Regions from separate parts of the Rheinheimera sp. MMS21-TC3 genome, predicted to be linked through region 2. Evidence: predicted binding sites of a transcription regulator. Region 2 holds the regulator's gene; the other holds the start of a gene.
What was found. The regulator FliA, encoded in region 2, starts transcription of late flagellar genes. The targets are predictions, from matches to a motif close to GCTAAAGTTNNNNNNNNNNCNGCCGATA.
Positions count from the first base shown of each region.

Region 1: the regulator FliA is predicted to act here: its motif matches at 3,476-3,503, upstream of RDV63_RS04425 (DUF5610 domain-containing protein).

Region 1 covers NZ_CP135084.1:869,605-877,113, reverse strand. The annotation lists gene RDV63_RS04440 (DUF5610 domain-containing protein) at 1-23, shown strand, start outside; gene RDV63_RS04435 (M14 family zinc carboxypeptidase) at 413-3,043, shown strand; gene RDV63_RS04430 (YqaE/Pmp3 family membrane protein) at 3,183-3,341, opposite strand; gene RDV63_RS04425 (DUF5610 domain-containing protein) at 3,549-4,145, shown strand; gene RDV63_RS04420 (hypothetical protein) at 4,362-4,556, shown strand; gene RDV63_RS04415 (hypothetical protein) at 4,803-6,971, opposite strand; gene RDV63_RS04410 (TonB-dependent receptor) at 7,221-7,509, opposite strand, start outside.
Region 2 covers NZ_CP135084.1:2,611,576-2,619,084, forward strand. The annotation lists gene RDV63_RS12690 (chemotaxis protein CheA) at 1-1,782, opposite strand, end outside; gene RDV63_RS12695 (protein phosphatase CheZ) at 1,798-2,547, opposite strand; gene cheY (chemotaxis response regulator CheY) at 2,573-2,956, opposite strand; gene RDV63_RS12705 (RNA polymerase sigma factor FliA) at 2,998-3,678, opposite strand; gene RDV63_RS12710 (MinD/ParA family protein) at 3,714-4,544, opposite strand; gene flhF (flagellar biosynthesis protein FlhF) at 4,585-5,994, opposite strand; gene flhA (flagellar biosynthesis protein FlhA) at 6,004-7,509, opposite strand, start outside.

The DNA.
Region 1 (7,509 bases), 1.7 Mb from region 2:
AAGAAGACAGTAACTTAGGCTAAAAATAACGCTCTACACTAAAGCCTAAATTAAGTTGACGGCCAGCTGCTGGTTCAAAAGAGCGGCCGTTTGCCTGATTTACCACTACCGAGCCGACATAGTCTTTATCCAGTACATTTGATCCGTACCAACACTTATTATAAAAGCCAAACCTAAACAATAAATCAACAACAGTGTTCTACTTAGGTCTTAGGCTATAAGTTAACAGTCATTATTCCATTAACCTATTAATTAACTACCGATTATTTAATAAGCTTTTAAAAAGCCCATAAAGCACTTTGACCTAGACAAGTTTAATAAACTTGCTTGCTTTTATTACTACTTTATGAGATACATCCATCTAGACGTCTAGGCGCTCAATTAGTTTTTTAAAATTTATAAGGGAAATAATATGCAAGGTAGTAAGTTTTTTAGTGTCACTTTAGTAACGTTGGCTTTATTGTCAACAAGTTACTTGGCACTTGCTGACAATTCGGCAATCACGCCTCAACTTGAAGTGCCACATTGGCCGCACACACAATATGACTCTACGCCAACTGTAGAAGATATATTAGGCTATCCAGCAGCGAGCCGTGTCAGTAGCCCTGAACAAATCGTCACCTATTTTGAAAGCTTAGCTGCGGCTCATCCTGATAAAATTAAGCTGTTTGATTATGGTAAAACATGGGAAGGTCGGCGTTTATTTTATGCGGTAATTTCTTCTGCAGACAACATCGCAAAACTTGCTGACCATCAACAATCAATAGCCGCATTAGCCGATCCTAGAGTGACTAACGCAAGTACAGCGAAAAAGCTAATTACAGAGTTACCAGGTAGCATTTGGATTGGTGCCAGTGTTCATGGTAATGAAATTTCACCAGCAGAAGCCACTTTAGTGACGGCTTGGCATTTACTGGCTAGCCAAGCAACAGAAAACCAGCAGTTATTAAACAATACTCTTATTTATCTAGACCCACTGCAAAATCCCGATGGCCGCGCCCGCTTTGTTAGCCGTTATTATTCAACAGTAGGAATAGAACCTTCATCTGACCGCTTATCAGCAGAGCATAATGAAGCTTGGCCCAATGGCCGTACTAACCATTATTTATTTGATTTAAACCGTGATTGGTTTGCATTAACCCAACCAGAAACGCGTGGCAAAGTCGCTGCTTTTCTAAAAGCCTTACCTTTACACTTTATTGATTCACATGAAATGGGTGGCGACTCCACTTTCTTTTTTGCTCCATCAGCCGAGCCTTTAAATCCGCTGGTTACTCCCAATCAACGCAATAGTTTAACTAGGTTAGGTAAGAATAATGGCCGTTGGTTTGATCGCTTTGGCTATGATTACTTTACCGCGGAAATTTTTGATCTGTTTTATCCAGGCTATGGTGGCAACTGGCCAAACTACTCTGGCAGTTTAGCTACTACTTATGAAATGGCGTCGGCGCGGGGCCATCACTTTACCACCCAAAGAGGTGATGTTTTAACTTATGCTGATGGCGTACAACGTAATTTCGTTGCTTATTTATCCAGTATTGAAAATGTTGCCAATAATCGCCAAGCATTATTAGAAAACTTTTATGACTATCGCCGTAGCGCGTTAGATAAAGGTGGTCAACGTCAAGCCGTACAGTCTTACATCTTACCGAATCAGCGTGATGCTGCTGGGCACCAGCGTTTAGCCGCCATTTTAACCGAGCAAGGCATTGAAGTACGCCAGACCAGTAAAGATTTCCAAGCCTGCGGCAAACAATACCAAGCCGGTGCTTATGTTATTGACGCCGCTCAACCAAGCCATCACTTAGTACGCGCGTTACTTGATGCAGACGTACCTTTAGATCCTAAATTTTTGGCTGAACAAGAGCGTTTGCGAGCGAATAACTTACGGCCACAAATTTACGATGTTACCGCTTGGTCATTACCGCATTTGTATAACTTAGATTTAGTAACCTGCACCAAAACCGTGAGTGTTAGTGCTGATTTAGTAGGTAGCAAACGTATTCTGTCGGGCACTATTCAACCAGGTGATGCAACTTATGGTTATATTGTTCGTTGGGGCGATATGAATGCTGGTCGGTTATTAACCGCAGCCTTACGCGAAGGTTTGTCATTACGCAGCGCGGACAGTAGCTTTAAACACCAAGACGGCAGAGAATTCCCAGCCGGCACATTAGTGTTTTCACGAGCCGCAAATCCGGCAAATTTAACCGAGCGCTTAACCAAGTTAGCAGAACAGTCTGGCGCTAATATCGAGCCATTAGCGAATAGCTGGATTACAAGCGGACCTAGTATTGGCTCGCGTGCATTTACTCCAGTATTGGCTCCTAAAGTGGCCGTTTTATGGGATGAGCCCACGAGTGTTCTTAGTGCCGGCAGCACACGTTTCATTATCGAGCGTGAATTTAACTACCCAACAACCGCTATTCGCTCTAGTCAGCTACAAAATGCAGACTTATCGGCTTATCAAGTCATTATTTTGCCAGCAACGAATCAAGCTGGAGCCTATGAAAAAGCATTAGGCGAACCAGGCCGAGAAAACCTGCGGGATTGGGTGAAAAAAGGTGGTGTAATCATTACCCTTGGCAATGCAACCGGCTTCGCCGTGTCAGGTAAAAAACCTTTGTTACAAAGTAGCTTAATCAGCACCCTAAACGAAGCTAAAGAAAACACTTTTGATCGCGTGCCTGGCATCATTGCACGCAGCACGGTAGATCAAGAACATTGGCTAACTGCAGGTGTACCAGAGCAACTTTTCACCAACTATATTGGCACAGAGACTTATGCCGCTTTGCCTATCTCTAAAGGACGTAATGTTATTAACTTTGCTGATGCAGATAACTTAGTCGCTAGCGGTCATTTATGGGCAGAAAATCGTCAGCAATTGGCAGGTCGTCCATACTTATTGGTTCAACCAGAACATAAAGGACTAGTCATTAGCTTTACTCAGGAGCCAAATTTACGCGCTTACCAACATGGCCAATTTGTTTTATTGTTAAACGCTATTTTCCGAGGAGCAGCACACGCCTCACCTGTACGCTAATTTGAACCATAACTTTAAACGTAATAGGCAAACACTAGCCCTAGTATAGGGCTAGATACATTAACAAGGATGAATTTAAGCGCTAAAAAATTCTCGATATCAGACCTTTCGTTTACTTTTTAATTTTGGTCAATTAAGACTATTTTGTTGTGACCCAAAGCGCATGCACTATTCCTGGAAACAGAAATAGCAGGCACAAAACAATATTAATTAAGAGTTGCTTACCAACGCCTTCCTTTAATAAAACAGCAACCGGTGGCAATAAAAGTGCCAGTACAATTAATAAAACTTTATCCATGATGAGTTCCTCTTTTTTTAATTTTTAATTGGCTAGAATTTATATAAGCACTGTATATTTAGTCTACTCAATTAATAGCTTAGTGGAATAAATGTGAATGATGGGTGATTTAATGAAAATTAATCTAAATAAAAATTAAAGTTTTATTTCATGCAACCGATAACCTGATTAATACTAAACTAATCTCGGCTTTGCAGGAGCTAAATTATGTCTATTACTTCAGGTAGTAATACATCCACTATCGGCGCAACAAAACCTAACGCAACCCCCGTTAAAGCCGATGAAAACAAACAAATTAAATATCAAGCTGATCAATTAAAACAGGCTAATAACCTAGGAATAATGCGTGCAGCTGAAAAAGTATCATTAAGTAGTAACAACGACTCATTAAGCTTGTTATACAAAACAGCATTAGAAGGTATTAATGCTGAACTTGAACCGATATTGGGGCCTAATGCTGCGCAAAAAATATATGACTCTGGCATTGATACTTCACCCGAAGCCACGGCAGAGCGTATTGTTGGCTTTGCTACTGCATTTTATGGCAAATATAAAGAGCAAAACCCGGGCAAATCTGAAGAAGAAAATCTAGATAACTTTTTGAAAGTTATTGGCGGTGGCATTGAAAAAGGTTTTGCCGATGCAAAAGATATTCTAAAAGGCTTACAAGTCTATGAAGGCGAAGTTGAAAGCGGCGTAGACAAAACCTATGGTTTAGTGATGAAAGGTCTAAGTAGCTTTCGTGAAAAAATGTTAGAGCTGGCAGCCAATCCACCGCAAAATGATAGCAAAAATGCAGAATAGCCACCCCTAATCAACTATAAAAAGAAATATCCGCGTTAATATTGAGGTATTTCTTTTTACATTCTTATCTTATTAAATTCATTACGTTTAAACGCTCTGCTAATCGGCCAATAGAGAAATTCACTTAGTTAAATATAACTTATTTGATTCTTATCAATGAAACTACCTTAGTTACTTGTACACTAAATTGTCAGTAATTTATTAGGGACATATATTATGCCACAACGCGGTTATATTGAATTTATTCAGTCACAGCAATTGCCGTGGCAGCGTATTGGTGGTGGCTTAGCTAGGCCTAATGTTGAGTACAAAATGCTCAGTCGTAACCCTGAAGATGGTGCTTGTTCTATTCTAATGCGCTATCCCGCTGGTTGGTCACAAACAGGTGCCGAGCATATTCAGGCCGACTAAGCTAGGCAATGCAACGATAATCCTATCCGTGTCTTAGCACTTGCTGGGCCTTTGCTTAGTTTGAACGGGTAAAATATCTGGAATGGTCACTTGAGAGAGGCGAGCCAGGTTAAATGACTATTTTCACCCGCTTAATAAAATGTTGAACATGCCTATCAATAGCTAACACTGCCAATAAACTCGCTGTTCATTGGCAGTGTATTTTATCTATTGCTGGTATAGCAGAGCTTTAGCTTTACTTTGGCCCTATTTTTGCTCTGGTACCTCTATCACAGTAGCTGATTCTATAATGATAGGTTGGCTAGAATCGTCTGATTTATTTTTCCAGTATAGGTAACCCGCTGCTATAGCCACTACAAGTAAGCTAATGGTAATAACTTTAGGCCAAATAGAACGCTGTTGATAAGGATCCTTTAAACTACGACGAGACCCTGTAGGCAGTTTAGCAATTTGGGTTAACTTACTACCAAAGGGCACATTAATTTTCACTTGACCATTAATCGCCCACCCCGACGCATCTAAAATAGGACCTAGATTACGTTGGCGTAATTTTAACCATGCAATAAACATTGATGGGCCACTGACTAACAGCACTAACGCAAACATACCCACTGGCATCAACCAACCCAGCCCAAAAAATGCTTGTAATAACATACCCATAGCTGTAGCAATACCACCGACAGCAACACCCATAGCAGCAATAATGCTAATATCAAACTTAGGTTTAGAGGTTACTTTACTCGCTTCAGTTTCACGATTAGCCAGTGTTTCTGAAGTTTTATTTTCTAATGATGATTGACTAGATGCTTCAGCAGCCGCTGCACTTTTTGCTGCTTGTTCTTCTAAAAAACGCACCAAACGTTTGTAAGGCGAAAAGAATGCCTGCGGAATACTAATAGGGTTTTCTACCAATTTAGTAATAGTCACATCCCAATCTAGACCATCACGATCATAAAAAACCCCGTTCCGCCCGACCAATAAATAATCTTGTGAGCCGCCAGTAAAGGCCGCGACAATCGTTTTCTTAGCGCCATCTTTACGGGTACACAAACAGTAGGCTAAAAAGCATTTACTCAACCCAGCTAAAGTCGCATGTTTAGCCATATCATGTACTTCAATACATAATTCGCAAGCTCTGCCGTCTAAATACAGGGTACCCGCTTCAAAAATTGAGCGGATATCGGGTGAGTAGAAATCAGTCAGGTTTACAAAGTTATTAAGCAGCGTTTTTAAATACATACGGTAACGTAGTATTGTTTCAACTTGAACCAAAGAATCCACTTGGGGCTTAAGCGCTAAATCTTCTGCGATTAAAGCCTCTAGTTTGTCTCTGCTGCCATCAGTTAGTATGCTATCGAGTTGCTCAGGGCTTAAATGCGCCACATTTTTACCGGCTTCAGCTGTTAACCAACCATGATAGTCATCAAAACGAGCTTTTAACTGTTGCCATACTGGGTAAGTTAACGTGTCGGTTTCACCACAAACTGGCTTAATCACTGCCGTATACAGAGTATTAATCCGACTTTCCCACGCTGGGTTTAAATCTTTTGTTAATGGTAATTCAGCTTCAGGGCTAATCATCGCTAACGGGAAGTCAGCTATTTCCGCGCAATCAGCAGACAAAATACTGCTGTTTATCGCTTGCCAATCATCTACTGAGCGATTTAACTGCTCTGCAGCACGTAAGTCATACTGACTGGCACGGCAACGGCTAAAGTAATCATCAATTTTAGTCCGAACAGCAGCCAATGAGCCTGCAACCGCTGCACCGTCGACACCGTCTGGCAGCCAGGCTGTTTCTGCGCTAGCTAACCAATTTTTTCTAGCCGCTATCGCGTCATAAAAAGCACTAACACCCGCTTGATTAATGCCTGCTTTACCCGAAGCGTCAATAACAGCCGTTACCCCGCTCATTACCTTATCAATAACGTCACGGTCAGCAGCATCTATTGTTTCTGGGGTGATAATGCCATCACCATTAAAGCGGGCACTTGCTAAAGCTTGTTGTTGGTTAGTTACATCTTCCAACGATACGTGGTCAGCTTCTGGTTTATTTAATAATGCCAATAAACATTGCGCTGCATAATGTAAGGCTGCGCCTTCTGTCGTTTTGGTATTAAATTCAGCCAACGGCAAAAAGCTTGCTGGTTCTAATAATAATTCAGGATTTTTAAGAATAGTGCTAGCCCAACGCACTGCATCAAGTACTTCAGGCACTCTAACACGGCCATCGTTATCTTTATCAATCAGTTGTAGTGTTTTCTTATCAAAATGTAATCCTGTTGTTGGACAAGCTAATGCTGTCCACAATTTTGGATCTAATTGATCTAAGTTTAATAAGTCTGCTGCGCTTGTTAGTAAAACCTGATCAAAACCGCCTATGCGCGAGAATGACCAAGAATGTGGAGTTGTCATAAAACAGTCCTGTAATATGATAGCTTGAAATAAACCGGCTATGCTCTGCTGTTAACAATTAACCAGTATAATGCTATCCACACCTCGCAGACAAGAGTACACAAGCATTAAAAGATGGCGATAAAGATGTCGTAAAATGGCGAGGATAATACTGAACATAAATACTGGCTATTAATAATCATTGATATTTTGCAGTTTCAGTATGGATAAAACTGACTACCAGTTGCCCACCGGTAGTCAGTTAATCAATTATAACTGATAGCTAACAGACAAACTAATTGTCCTGCCTATAACATTATATTGAGAAATGTTAGCATAAGTTGCACCAGCATTAGGATCAAATGGCGGGTCTCTATCTAGTAAGTTATTTACCGATAATGCAATTCGAGTATTAGCAAAACCAGCATAACTTAACTGCGAGTTAACTCTAAAATTACTGGCTATTTTACTGTTTAAGCCTGGATTACTGGTCTGGTTAGCAATTTTTTGTTTATAACCACTCGTAAAAGCGCCGCTTACTACTGTTTGCCAATCATTA
Region 2 (7,509 bases):
AGCCAAAGGTAAAGCGAAAGTTTGCTTACCCACTAACACCATTAAGGTCGGTAATATAGCTAAGGTTAAGGGTACTTTTATTTCTAGTAACGTACCTTCACCTAGTTTAGATTGAATTTGCACTGAGCCGTTTAGTTGAGTAATTTTTGTTTTAACCACATCCATGCCAACGCCACGGCCTGAAATATCTGATATTTGCTCTTTGGTTGAAAACCCAGGTGCAAAAATCAAATTAAAAGCTTCAGTATCTGACAGGCGGGCAGCACTATCTACATCAAGAATGCCCCGCTTGATGGCGATACTTTTTAACTTTTCCGGGTCCATACCCGCACCATCATCATGGATGCTTAATAAAATATGATCGCCAGCTTGCTCGGCAGAAAGTTTAACAGTACCAACTCGTTTTTTACCGGCTTTTTCACGTACATCTGGCATTTCTATACCATGATCTACTGAGTTTCGAACTAAATGCACTAAAGGATCGGCTAAGGCTTCTACTAGGTTTTTATCTAAATCCGTTTCTTCGCCTTCTAAAATTAACTCTATATCTTTCTTTAAAGAACGTGCCATATCACGCACTACGCGTGGGAAACGGCCAAATACCTTTTTAATGGGCTGCATTCGAGTTTTCATTACTGCACCTTGAATATCGCCTGTGACGACATCTAAGTTAGCAATAGTTTTACTCATGCTTTCATTCTGAACACTGCCCGACAAGCTTAACAGCCGGTTTCGCACTAACACTAACTCACCGACTAAGTTCATGATTTGATCTAAACGCTTAGTATCAACCCTAACGGTAGTTTCTGTTTGTACTTGCTGTGTTGCTGCTATGTTTGCAGCTGGTGCTACTTCTGTAGGGCTAGCTGTAGCTTCGGCTGCTTTTGCTGTAGCTGCTGTTTTTTCTGCAGCGGTTGGGCTAGATGGTTGTTTATTTTCAGTTTGCTCTACTGCAACAGTAGGCGCTTTGCCTTTACCATGAAGCTGATCAAGTAAAGCTTCAAAATCATCCTCATCAAACTCATCGTCATCTGTTGATGCTGAGCTGCTTGATGCTGGTTGCTTAGACGTTGTAGTACCTACTTGGCCAGTAGTGGCCGCTTCAGGAATAAAAACACCCTTGCCATGTAGCTGATCTAAAATAGCTTCAAATTCATCATCAGTAATATCGTCGCTATTATTAGTTGGCCGCTTTAAATCATCTTCGGCTAAAGGCTCAGCTTGCGTAGCTTTAGGTGCCTTACCATGCAGCTCATCTAAGATACGCTCAAACTCATCTTCAGTCATTTCGTCTATACCGCCCTCATTAGGCTCGGCATCAACTTGACTGTCTTGTGACTCAACTACAGGCTCAGCTATAGTTGGTGGTGCGGGTGCAGATTCTGATTCAGACTCTGGCTGACTATAAAACTCTAAAGCCTTGAGTAACTCAGCTGGAGCCGGTGTTAATGCTTGACGATTTATCACCGCAACAAACATGGCATTAATACTATCTAAAGATTGTAATATAACATCCATCAACTCAGCGGTAACACGGCGCTTACCGGTACGTAGCAAATCAAATACGTTTTCAGCACCATGACAAGCATCAACTAATTCTGTTAAGGCTAAAAACCCTGCGCCACCTTTAACGGTATGAAAGCCTCGGAAAATAGCATTTAATAAATTAGCATCGTCAGGATTATTTTCTAGTTCAACTAGCTGCTCTTGCAATAATTCAAGTATCTCACCTGCTTCGACGAGGAAGTCCTGTAAAATATCTTCATCCATATCAAAGCTCATGCTCGAATACCTCTTTTAAAAGCCTAAACTGGAAAGTAAATCATCGACATCGTCTTGACCATTTACCACATCTTCACGCTCTCCAGCATCTAAAATAGGTCCTTCTACACCCCGTGACGATACTTTTGATTTTTTCGCTACCCCTGCAGGACCTACAGCACCTGACTGATTAAATGCTGTTAGCAATCCAATTAAACTCTCTTCAACCTCACGTACTAACTCAATCACTCGGCTCAAAATTTGCCCAGTTAGGTCTTGATAATCTTGCGCCATTAAAACGTCGGTAAGTAAGCCATTTAGCGTTTTCGAATCTATATTGGCTTGAGCTATAAAATCATCAATATGGTGACATAAGCGTTTAAAGTCACCTAATTGTAATTGTCTTTGCATTAACTGTTGCCATTGCGGTTGAATAACAGTTAATTGTTGGGAAATATTATCGGCAATTGGCAAGCAAGACTCAACAGCATCCATAGTGCGATTGGCTGCTTGTTCTGTCATACCTATAACATGCGCTAACCGTTTTTTGGCGTCGGGTATGTCTTCTTCTACTAAATCATTTAAAGCTGGATCTAGATGAAAACTTTCTAATGAATTATGTAGCTGGCGGGTAAGTTTGCCTACTTCAGCAAATAATTCAGAGGTATCAGGCACCACCAATTCTTGAATAAGACTATTAGCCGATTCATATTGCTCAGTTTCAAGCAGTTCAACTAGCTGCCTCGCTTGCTGTAAAGAAATTACCGGTTCAGTTATCATCGTCATAATATGACTCCCCTGTCAGTGACGATTAGCCTAAACGCTCAAAAACTTTAGCTAGTTTTTCTTGTAGAGTGGCAGCAGTAAAAGGCTTGACTATATAACCGTTTACACCGGCTTGAGCCGCTGCAATAATTTGTTCTTTTTTCGCTTCTGCCGTTACCATTAATACGGGTATATGCTTAAGCTTGGCGTCGGCGCGAATAGCTCGCAGCAAATCTATACCTTGCATACCTGGCATATTCCAATCGGTAACTACAAAATCAAATTCAGAGTTCTGTAACATAGGTAAAGCTGTACTGCCATCATCAGCTTCAGCAACATTAGTAAAGCCGAGATCGCGTAACAGATTTTTTATTATGCGTCTCATGGTTGAGAAATCATCAACCACAAGAATTTTCATGTTTTTATCCAAAATCTCCTCCAACGAGATATGACAGCTAACTCAATACAAGGTTATGCCCAGTCTTGCATTCTGGCTTTTAATCTAATAAGAGCCTGACTATGTATCTGGCTCACTCGAGATTCACTTACATTTAATACTGCGCCAATCTCTTTTAAATTTAGCTCTTCGTTATAATATAATGATAATACCAAGGCTTCCCGCTCAGGTAAATTACTTATGGTTGCCACTAAATCTTGCTGAAATGCACTATTAGCTTGGATATCAAATAACTGATCACTGCCAGTATCGTCTGCACTAACAATAACATCTTCAGATACACCAAGATCTTCAATACCAATTATTCTACCACTGCTTATATCACTCAGTATATGATGATACTCATCTAAAGACATGTTTAGCTTTTCAGCTACTTCATAATCTTTAATATCACGACCATAAGCGGCTTCTAATTCTGCAATAGTATCGGCAATTAAACGGGCATTGCGATGAACAGAACGCGGTGTCCAATCGCCACGGCGCATTTCATCTAGCATAGCACCACGGATACGTATACCAGCAAAAGTTTCAAAACTAGCACCTTTGCTACCATCAAAATTCTTTGCTGCTTCGATCAATCCTATCATGCCCGATTGAATTAAATCATCAACCAGCACACTTGCCGGCAATCGCGCTAACAAATGATAGGCAATACGCTTAACTAAAGTCGTGTGCTGATCTACCAATTGCTGCATGCGATCAACACCGCCATAAGCCGCTAGTTTACTATTCACACTATGCCTCGCTCCGGATGAGAGTCAATTAATTGCTCTAAGAAAAACTCTAAATGCCCAGATGCCATATCAGGTAATGGCCACTTACCTGCTTTTAATGCCAAACTTTTTATTGCCATACTAGCAGGTGTTTTAGGAAAAGCTTCAATAAAGGCTTTTTGTTTACGGGCTGCTTTTCGGACATTTTCATCATAAGGTACAGTTGCAACTAGTTCGAGATTAACATCTAAAAATCGATCTGTTACTCGAGTTAGCTTGGCAAATAGCTCTTGGCCTTCTTTAACGCTTCGTACCATGTTGGCGACAATTTTAAACTTATCAACACCATGATCACGACTCAAGATCTTCATTAACGCATAAGCATCAGTAATGGACGAAGGTTCATCACAGACCACCACCATGACATCTTGCGATGCTCTTGAAAAGCTAAGTACCATATCGGAGATACCTGCAGCGGTATCAACTAATAATACATCTACCGCCGTTTCCATTTCACTAAAAGCACGAATTAAGCCAGCATGCTCTGCCGGTGCCAACTCTGTCATGCTTTGTGAGCCTGAAGATGCCGGTATAATTTTTATACCAAAAGGACCTTCAATAATAATATCATCTAACGAAACTTCACCAGAAAGTACATGAGATAGGTTTTTTTCAACCCGTAATCCAAGCATGACGTCACAGTTAGCTAAGCCTAAGTCTGCATCAAGCACTATGACTTTTTTACCTAATTGCGATAACGCCATGGCCAAGTTAAGTGAGACGTTAGTTTTACCTACGCCACCTTTACCGCCACTTACTGAGATAACTTTTACCATTTGTTTATTCATTTTTCTCAGGCCAGTAGCTTGATCATCAAAATTGTCATGATTATGCATAGGTCCCTTCCACCCGATCCATCTCATCATTATACCATTGATGAACCGTACTACTTTGTGCCAATCTTAATGTTTCTGCCTGTTGCACTAGCGCTGTGGCATCAGCCACCGCTATATCTTCGGGTACACGCTGACCATTAGTTAAATAGCTTACTGGTAATGCATTTTGAATTGCCACGTTAATTACTTCTCCTAAGCTTAGACATTCGTCAAGTTTAGTAAAAATGCAACCCGATAACGGTATACGCTTAAAATGAGTGACGCTTTCTTGCATCACGCGCGCCTGTGCTGTAGCTGACAATACCAGATAACTATTTATTTTGACATGGCTATTATGCACTAGTGTAGCAAGTTTATCGGCTAAACGTATGTCGCGTTGACTCATGCCTGCCGTATCAATCAAAATAAGTTTACGCTGTTGTAACTGATTAATTAATAACGTTAATTCTTCGCTATCTTTTGCTAATTTAACGGGGCAGCCAATTATACGACCAAAAGTAGCTAATTGCTCGTAAGCCCCTATACGATAACAATCAGTTGTGATCAGAGCAACTTGGTCAGCGCCATGACGACGAGCAAATTCGGCAGCTAGCTTAGCCACTGTTGTGGTTTTACCTACACCTGTAGGGCCAACTAAAGCCACAACACCACCACGACGTAAAATATCATCATTAGTAGTACTAATTTGTCCCGCTAACAACTCTAAGGCTGCTTGCCAAGCATCATTAGCGTTCATTTCTTCTGACATAAAGCAAGCCAACTGATCGGCTACTTGTTCAGATAAGCCTAATTGCTGTAAGTTTTCTATTACTAAAGCTCGTACCGGCTCGCGGCGTGCTAGATCTTGCCACATTAAACCTGATACTTGGTGCTGTAACAACTGGCGCATAGATAGCATTTCATTGCGCATAGAATCCATTTGCTGTTGCATTAAACTAGCTTGTTGCTGCTGCAGCTTACTGAGCTCGGTAAATTGCGCGTTATTAGTAGCCTGAGCATTAGTCGAAAAACTGCCAGAATTTTGACGTTCAAAACTATTTGGCCGCTCTGATTGTGGCTGACGTGTAAAACCTGCGGCAGTTGCTTTAGTTGGCTGGTCATTAGCCCCTGCTTCGTTCTGCTGCTTTAGCATCTGCCGGGCTAATAATGCTTTTAATGAATCAGCTCCTGCTTCAGTGTCATCGCTGTCATCTACTCTGGCTTGAAAGCGTGGTTCAGCCGGCTTAACTGCTGGTTGAGCTGCCGCCTTTACTAGTGCAACTTCATTATCAATAGCAGCAACTATCTCAACCCCTTCGGCAATTTTTTTGTTTGATAAGATAATAGCATCCGGCCCAAGGAATTCTTTTATTTCGGCTAAAGCACTACGCATGTCTTTTGCTACAAAACGTTTTATTTTCATGAATTACTCCTAAGAAGCCTGACCAATAACACTAACAATACGAATTTGTTTATCATCAGGTATCTCTTGATATGACAATACTCTCAATCCTGGAATGGTATACTTCACGAATCGTGCCATAACTGTGCGTAAAATTCCTGACGTTAATAAAACAGCACTATCGCCACTTAATTCTTGATTTTGATAAGCATCTTGTAATGACTGCTGAATACGGTCGGCTAGGCCAGGCTCGATACCCGCACCATCATTACCCGCGGCTTGCATGGACTGATGCAGCATTTGCTCAAGCTCTGGCGCAAAGGTTATCACCGGTATTTCACTACGACTGCCGCCTACTTCTTGCACTATTAAGCGGCGCAGGGCAATCCGACAAGCTGCGGTTAATACATCAACATCCTGACTTTTCGGCCCATACTCCACTAAGGTTTGCACAATAGTCCGCATATCCCGTATTGGCACGCCTTCTTGCAGTAAGTTTTGTAATACCTTTACTACTACTGTTAGCGGTAAAACATCTGGTACTAAACCTTCAACCAGTTTTGGTGACTGTTTTGCCAGCATATCTAATAAATTTTGTACCTCTTCGTGTCCTAATAAACTAGCGGCATGATTAGTAAGAATTTGACTTAAATGGGTGGCAACTACCGTAGCCGCGTCTACTACGGTATAGCCTAAAGTTTGCGCATGTTCACGCTGTTCTTTAGCTATCCAGACTGCATCTAAACCAAAAGCAGGATCTTTTGTTTCTATACCTTTAACAGTGCCAAACACTTGCCCAGGATTAATAGCTAACTCATTATCATGACGCAATTCACTTTCACCACTAATTACACCCATTAACGTCATCCGGTAACTGTTTGGTTCTAAATCTAAATTATCACGAATATGCACTGCTGGAATTAAAAACCCTAATTCTTGTGATAACTTTTTACGCACGCCTTTAATCCGATTTAATAGCTCGCCACCTTGGCTTTTATCAACTAGCGGAATTAAGCGATACCCTACTTCTAAGCCAATAACATCAACGCCTTGCACATCATCCCAACCAATCTCTTTATTAACTTGAGGCGCACTTGCAGACACAGCTTCAGCATCACGGGTAATAAGCTCGGCTTTTGCCTCTTTACCACGCTTATGCATCATATAAGCTAAACCACCAACAATAGCGGCTAGCGATAAAAATGAAAAGTGTGGCATACCTGGCACTACACCCATTAAGGTTAGTACACCTGCAGCAACAAATAGCACTTGGGTATTGCCCAACTGTGCCGTCATTTGTTGTCCCATATCTTCAGATTTATTTTGTCGAGTAACAATAATAGCGGTACCAATAGACAATAATAGCGAAGGTATTTGCGCCACTAAGCCATCACCTATGGTTAATAAGGTATAAACTTCCATGGCATTGGCAAAAGATAAGCCATGCTGGATCATGCCAATAAATAAGCCGCCAACTAAGTTAATCACTAAAATAACAATACCGGCAATCGCATCGCCTTTAACAAACTTACTAGC